2 regions of the Colwellia sp. SU-HH01172 genome follow, and region 1 is predicted to be linked to the other one. Evidence: predicted binding sites of a transcription regulator. Region 1 holds the regulator's gene; the other holds the start of a gene.
The links. Region 1 encodes FliA, which starts transcription of late flagellar genes. Its sites were predicted from a motif close to CTAAAGNTNNNNNNNNNNNNGCCGATA; they were not measured.
Positions count from the first base shown of each region.

Region 2: pomA (flagellar motor protein PomA) is a predicted target of FliA. The motif match lies at 1,169-1,195, and genes of this name have one in related genera.

Region 1 is NZ_BAAJMB010000001.1:655,811-659,314, forward strand. It holds gene AC27JP_RS02915 (chemotaxis protein CheA) at 1-619, opposite strand, end outside; gene AC27JP_RS02920 (protein phosphatase CheZ) at 633-1,376, opposite strand; gene cheY (chemotaxis response regulator CheY) at 1,407-1,790, opposite strand; gene AC27JP_RS02930 (RNA polymerase sigma factor FliA) at 1,842-2,555, opposite strand; gene AC27JP_RS02935 (MinD/ParA family protein) at 2,578-3,420, opposite strand; gene flhF (flagellar biosynthesis GTPase FlhF) at 3,463-3,504, opposite strand, start outside.
Region 2 is NZ_BAAJMB010000001.1:786,588-790,091, reverse strand. It holds gene ispA ((2E,6E)-farnesyl diphosphate synthase) at 1-812, opposite strand, end outside; gene xseB (exodeoxyribonuclease VII small subunit) at 805-1,059, opposite strand; gene pomA (flagellar motor protein PomA) at 1,294-2,058, shown strand; gene AC27JP_RS03525 (flagellar motor protein MotB) at 2,068-3,012, shown strand; gene thiI (tRNA uracil 4-sulfurtransferase ThiI) at 3,133-3,504, shown strand, end outside.

The DNA.
Region 1 (3,504 bases):
ATTCAAACTCGTCATCTGAGATATCATCACTATTTACATTGGTTGCGACTGGTGCTTGAGTTTGAACAGGAGCGGCACTCGGAGAACCACCACCATGCAATTCATCAAGTAAGCGCTCAAATTCATCTTCCGTCATTTCATCATTGGAAGCACTAGCTGAACTTGTTTCAACAACGTCAGGTTCTGCAATAGGCTCAGGAGCTGCTTCCGCGACCGCCGTTTCTTCACCTTCTGGTTCAGATAAGCGATGTAACTCAGCTAACAATTCGGGATCGGCAGTGGTAAGAGGTTGTTGATTTTGTACTTGAGCAAACATTTCGTTAATGGTGTCAAGTGCTTGCAAAATAACATCCATTAATTCAGAGGTTACTGCGCGTTGATTATTTCTTAAGGTATCAAAAACATTCTCCGCACCGTGACAAGCATCAACCAGTTCGGTTAGTGACAGAAAACCGGCACCGCCTTTAACGGTATGAAAACCTCTAAAAATAGCATTTAATAAATCGGCATTATCAGGATCATTTTCAAGTTCAACTAATTGTTCCGACAAGCTCTCAAGTATTTCTCCAGCTTCGATTAAAAAATCCTGAAGAATTTCTTCATCTTGTTCAAATGACATCCAGTAACTCCTATTAAAAACCTAAACTTGATAATAAGTCATCAACGTCATCTTGATCCGAGACAACATCGGTACGATTTTCAGTATTAACAATTGGGCCTTCAACTAAATTTTCGCCGACTTTCGGCAAATGAGCAGTTTTTGCTTCTTCAGAGGAAATACCAAAAGCTGTTAACATATTAATCAAGCTTTCTTCAACTTCATGGACTAAATCAATAACTTTACGGATAACTTGGCCAGTAAGATCTTGGAAATCTTGCGCCATTAAAACGTCAGTCATTAAGCTGTGCATATGACCCGTCTCTTTTTCGGTGGTCTTTAGTAAGATATCGATATCTCGACATAAGGCTTTAAATTCGCCAACATCAAGGTCGTTATGCATAAGTTTTTGCCATAACGGATTTACCGTACTAATTTGCTGTTGAATAGTATCAACAACAGGAAAAATAGACTCTACAGCGTCCATGGTTTTATTTGCCGCTTCTTCAGTGCGACTAATCACAAAATTCAGCCTTTCTTTGGCATCAGGAATATCAGCCGTTGCAAGATCGTTCAAGCGGGTATCCACTTGAAAGTTATTCAAGGAATCATGTAACTGACGCGTAAGTTTGCCGATTTCAGCAAACAATTCAGAATTAATCGGATTTTGAATTTCTGCGATAAGTTCATTAGCTTTATCTTGTTGGTCAGATTCTAAATATTCAACCAATAACTTAGCTTGTTCCAATGAAACATTGACACTCGTATTAACAGTCATGTGACGCCCTTGCGTAGCAAATATTAATGATTAACCAAGACGTTCAAAAATTTTATCAAGCTTGGTATTTAAGGTTGCTGCCGTAAACGGTTTAACAATGTAACCATTAACGCCGGCTTGTGCCGCCATTACTATTTGTTCTTTCTTCGCTTCCGCCGTCACCATTAATACCGGAATATGAGACAATTTCGCATCTGCTCTTATTGCTTTAAGTAAATCAATCCCTTGCATACCCGGCATGTTCCAGTCAGTAACAACAAATTCGTAGTCACCTTCCTTTAACATAGGTAAGGCAGTACTACCGTCATCAGCTTCTGAAATATTAGTGAAACCTAAGTCACGTAACAAATTTTTGATTATTCGTCTCATCGTTGAAAAATCGTCAACAACAAGTACTTTCATATTTTTATCCAAGGCACCCTCCGGTGAGAACATTTAAAAATTCTAACAATACGTCTATTCTACTTAACTTTGCCATGATTGCATACGAGCTTTTAATCTATGCATCGCCTGGCTATGTATTTGGCTAACTCTTGACTCACTTACATCAAGTACTTGACCTATTTCCCTAAGGTTTAATTCTTCATCATAATATAGTGACAGTACTAAAGCTTCTCGCTCGGGTAAAGTAGAAATACATTCAGCTAAAGACTTTTTAAAAACACTATGTTCAATACTGGCGTATGGATCATCTTGACAGTGACTATCAGCCATATCAAGAGCGTCTTCACTTACACCTAAATCTTCAATGCCTAATATTTTACCTGAACTTACTTCATTAAGCATATGATGGTATTCATTTAGTGAAATTTCAAGTTTTTCAGACACTTCAGCATCTGTAACATCACGACCATATTCTGCTTCTAAGTTTTTAATGGCTTCGCTGATCATGCGGCTATTTTTATGAACCGAGCGCGGTACCCAGTCACCACGGCGAATTTCGTCTAGCATAGCACCACGAATTCGAATACCAGCAAAGGTTTCAAAACTAGCGCCTTTGCTATTATCAAAATTATTTGAAGCTTCAAGCAGTCCAATCATGCCAGATTGTATAAGGTCATCAACAATAACACTGGCGGGTAAACGGGCAAGTAAATGGTAGGCAATGCGCTTTACTAAAACAGTATGCTGTTCCAACAAAGCAGATTTATCAACACTATAAGCATGTAATTTTACCACTCTAACGCACTCGCTTTCCTGGTTAATGTTCTAATAATTGCTCGATAAAGAACTCTAAATGTCCCGAAGGCTGTTGAGGAACCGGCCAACTTATCAAATTTTTGGCAAGAGATTTAAAGCCGATTGAAGCAGGTGAGTCAGGAAATGCTTCAACAATTGCCTGTTGTTTGCGTACAGATTTACGAATATTTTCATCAAAGGGGATAACAGCGACAAGTTCAAGTGCTACATCTAAAAACCTATCGGTAACTTTTGAAAGCTTGGCAAATAACTGCTGACCTTCTTTTGGACTACGTACCATGTTGGCAACTACTTTAAACTTAAACAAACCGTGATCACGGCTTAATAATTTCATTAAAGCATAACAATCAGTAATTGAGGTTGGTTCATCACACACCACTAACAAGACGTCTTGTGAGGCGCGACAGAAGCTTAACACCATGTCGGAAATGCCAGCAGCGGTATCAACGATAAGGATATCAAATTTGGCATGCATATCACTAAAGGCACGAATAAGACCAGCATGTTCTGATGGCGTTAGATCAACCATAGATTGCGTGCCTGAGGTTGCCGGAATAATATTTATCCCGCCAGGGCCTTTAATAATAATGTCGTCGAGTTCACATTCACCCGATAAAACATGTGATAAGTTGCGTTGTACACGTAAGCCTAACATCACATCAACATTAGCAAGACCTAAATCAGCGTCGAGCACTAATACTCGTTTACCTAATTTTGCTAAAGAGATCGAGGTATTTAGTGACACGTTGGTTTTACCAACACCACCTTTACCACCAGAAACGGCTATGACTTTTATTTGTTGGGAATCTTGCATTTTTCTTAAGCCACTCGCTTGATCTATCATCTATGTAACTTCTCTATATAACTTCGCCGTCTGTCAAGACCGCTATACTGTGACTGCTGCTACCGGTGTTCGCCATGAAGCAGT
Region 2 (3,504 bases), 130 kb from region 1:
AGCGCTTGTTGATATAAGTTGTCAGCTTTTTCTTGTGCACCTTGCAAACCGAGCAATGCTGGGTAAGTACTTTTTTCCGCCGCTAGGTCCGACCCAGCCGGCTTGCCAAGCTCTTCTTCGGTTGAGGTGATGTCGATAATATCATCACGCACTTGGTACGCTAAGCCCACTAGTTTTGCATAGCGAGATAGTTGCTCTTTATCCTTTTTCGTTGCCTCAGTACTGCATTCGGCAGCCATCATTACCGACGCTTCTAATAATGCCCCGGTTTTTAAAGAATGCAATGTTTCTAATGCATCAAGCGAAATCGCTTTGCCTGTTGCCGCTAAATCTAATGCTTGACCACCACACATTCCTTGATAGCCGCTGGCGTTAACCAAATGGCGAAGTAACTCAATGCGTTTGGGGGCGACTTCCTCTGAGAATTCATGATTGGCAATAATATCAAAAGCTAAGGTTTGCAGGCTATCACCGGCCAGAATAGCAGTCGCTTCATCAAAGGCTTTGTGGCAAGTGGGCTGTCCTCGACGTAAATCATCATCGTCCATTGCCGGTAGATCATCATGCAATAATGAGTAGGCGTGAATGCACTCTAATGCCGCGGCAACGCCATCGATGTCACTTTGTTTAGCATTTAGTGATTCGCCGGTAATATAGGCAAGATAGGGACGCATGCGTTTGCCGCCAATGAGTAAGCCATAGCGCATGGCGGCATGCAGTTTTTCATCATTAATAGGTAAACTTTCAAGTTTATCAATTAAGTAATTGTCAATGCGCGTTTGCACAACGGCAATATCTGTTAGTTTAGTCACTATTATTATTCTCGTCAGTGATAAACGTTGCTAACTGAGCTTTGCCATTTTTTTCCAATAGTATATTGATTTGTTGTTCAGCGCCTTGTAGCTTTTCTTGGTTGTGCTGGCTTAAATGTAAACCACGTTCGAATAAACTCATTGAGTCTTCAAGGTTAAGGTCACCTTGTTCTAAATTTTGCACTATGGTTTCCAATTCAGCTAAGGATTCTTCGAAGCTTAAATTCTCTATTTTTTTTCTTGCCATGGACTTTTTTTAGCCTGATATGAACTCTAGGCGCAAACTTACCTTAGCTGGGGCGCTGGGTCAATTAATGATGAATTAAAGCCAGATAGTAAAATATTGCTAACTGCTTCTTAAGTTATTGACAATATGGGCGATAATACAGGTATAAGTAAAAATATAAGTATTCGCCTAACACCTATTCATCAGGTATTATCAACTTAGCGAGTATATCTAGAGAATTTATCGGAGGCATTTGTGGATTTAGCAACGCTATTGGGAATGGTTGGAGCTATTGGCTTTATTGTAATGGCAATGGTGTTAGGTGGCGACATCAATATGTTCGTCGATACCCAATCGATACTGATTGTTTTTTGTGGTTCAATCTTCGTGGTGCTTTCTAATTATAATATGGGGCAGTTTTTCACTATCGGAAAAATTGCCGGAAAAGCGTTTTTATTCAAAATTGAACAACCTGATGAGCTGATTGAAAAATCAGTTGAAATGGCTGACGCAGCACGTAAAGGTGGCTTTCTTGCGTTAGAAGAAGCCGAAATCTCCAATGCCTTTATGCAAAAAGGCGTCGACATGCTGGTTGATGGTCATGATGCCGATGTTGTGCGTGGTACCTTACAAAAAGATATTACCTTAACCAGTGAACGTCATGAAACTGGCATTGGTATGATGATGGGACTCGCCGATGTTGCGCCAGCAATGGGTATGATAGGTACCTTGATTGGTCTAGTTGCCATGCTGTCAAACATGGATGATCCGAAAGCGATTGGCCCAGCAATGGCGGTGGCACTTTTAACAACTTTATATGGTGCATTTTTAGCTAACGTTATTGCCATACCTATCGCCAATAAACTTAAGCTGCGTTTGAATGAAGAGAAAATGAATCAACAGCTTATTCTTGATGCCGTATTAGGGATTCAAGATGGTCAAAACCCTCGTGTTATTGAAGGCTTGTTGAAAAACTATCTTGCGGAAAGTAAGCGTACCATTAGTACCACCGAAGAGTAGCGGGAGTAAATTATGGAAGAAGAATGTAAATGTCCCCCCCCAGGGCTACCCGCATGGATGGGGACATTCGCTGATCTCATGTCATTATTGATGTGTTTCTTTGTCTTACTTTTGTCATTCTCGGAAATGGATGTCTTAAAGTTTAAGCAAATTGCCGGTTCGATGAAGTTTGCTTTTGGTGTGCAAAATAAAATTGAAGTAAAGGACATTCCTAAAGGTACCAGTATTATCGCTCAGGAGTTTCGCCCGGGTAAACCTGAGCCGACACCGATTGAAGTGATCCAGCAGCAAACCATGGAAATGACTCAGCAAATGCTGGAATTCCAAGCGGGTGATGAAACCTCTGCTGGTGGTCGACAAGAACAACGTGGCACGGAGCGCGGTGGTCAATCACAAAGTACCGCTGATGAAATGTCGGCGCAAGCGATGCAAAAAGCTAAAGAAGAGTTGGAGCAAGCGTCACAAGAGCAGGTAAATGAGTTAGTTAAGAAAATTGCAGAACAACTTGAACAACAAATTCAAGACGGTGCTATTGAGCTGGAATCCTTAGGCCAACAAGTGATTATTCGCATTCGTGAGAATGGTTCATTTCCATCGGGTTCGGCATTTTTGCAGCCGCAATTTAAACCTATCATGCGTGATATTGGCTTGCTATTAAATACCGTACCGGGAGAGATTATGATTTCGGGCAATACCGACAATCAAGGTATAAACTCTGAGTTATTTACTTCAAACTGGGATTTATCAAGTAAACGTGCGGTGGCTATTGCTCATGAAATTATTAAAGTGCCGGGGTTTGATCAATCGCGTTTATTGGTTGTTGGCCATGCGGATACTAGGCCGTTAGTACCGAATACTAATCGTTTAAATCGCAGAAGAAATCGTCGTGTAGAAATTGCCATTAATCAAGGTAAAGCAAAGGAAACTGAGCCGGTATCTATTAGGCAAGAATAAAAAAGTTAATAACGTTTTGTTGCTAAAAATAAGGAGTACAAATGATGTACTCCTTTTTTTATGGCTGTACTAGATTTTAGTGTATAATGCGCGCCATTCTATTTATGGGTGTTATTATCGATGAAATTTATTGTTAAGTTACAGGCTGAAATTACCATTAAAAGCCGTCCGGTGCGTAAGCGTTTTACTAAGATCTTAGAGTCAAATGTGAAAAATGTTTTACGTCGTGTTGATGAACAAGTTACAACGCGAATGAACTGGGACAATATTGAAGTTAATACTGCGAATAACACGCCAGAAAACCGTTTAAAGTTAATCAATACCTTAAAGTCGATTCCTGGTATTCCACTATTTATTGAAGTGCAGCAAACCAATTTTACAGACTTGCATGATATCTATGAAAAAACTTTAGCTGTTCATGCTAAAACTATAGAAAATAAAAGCTTTTGTGTGCGAGTTAAGCGTACCGGTACCCATGACTTTAATTCTATT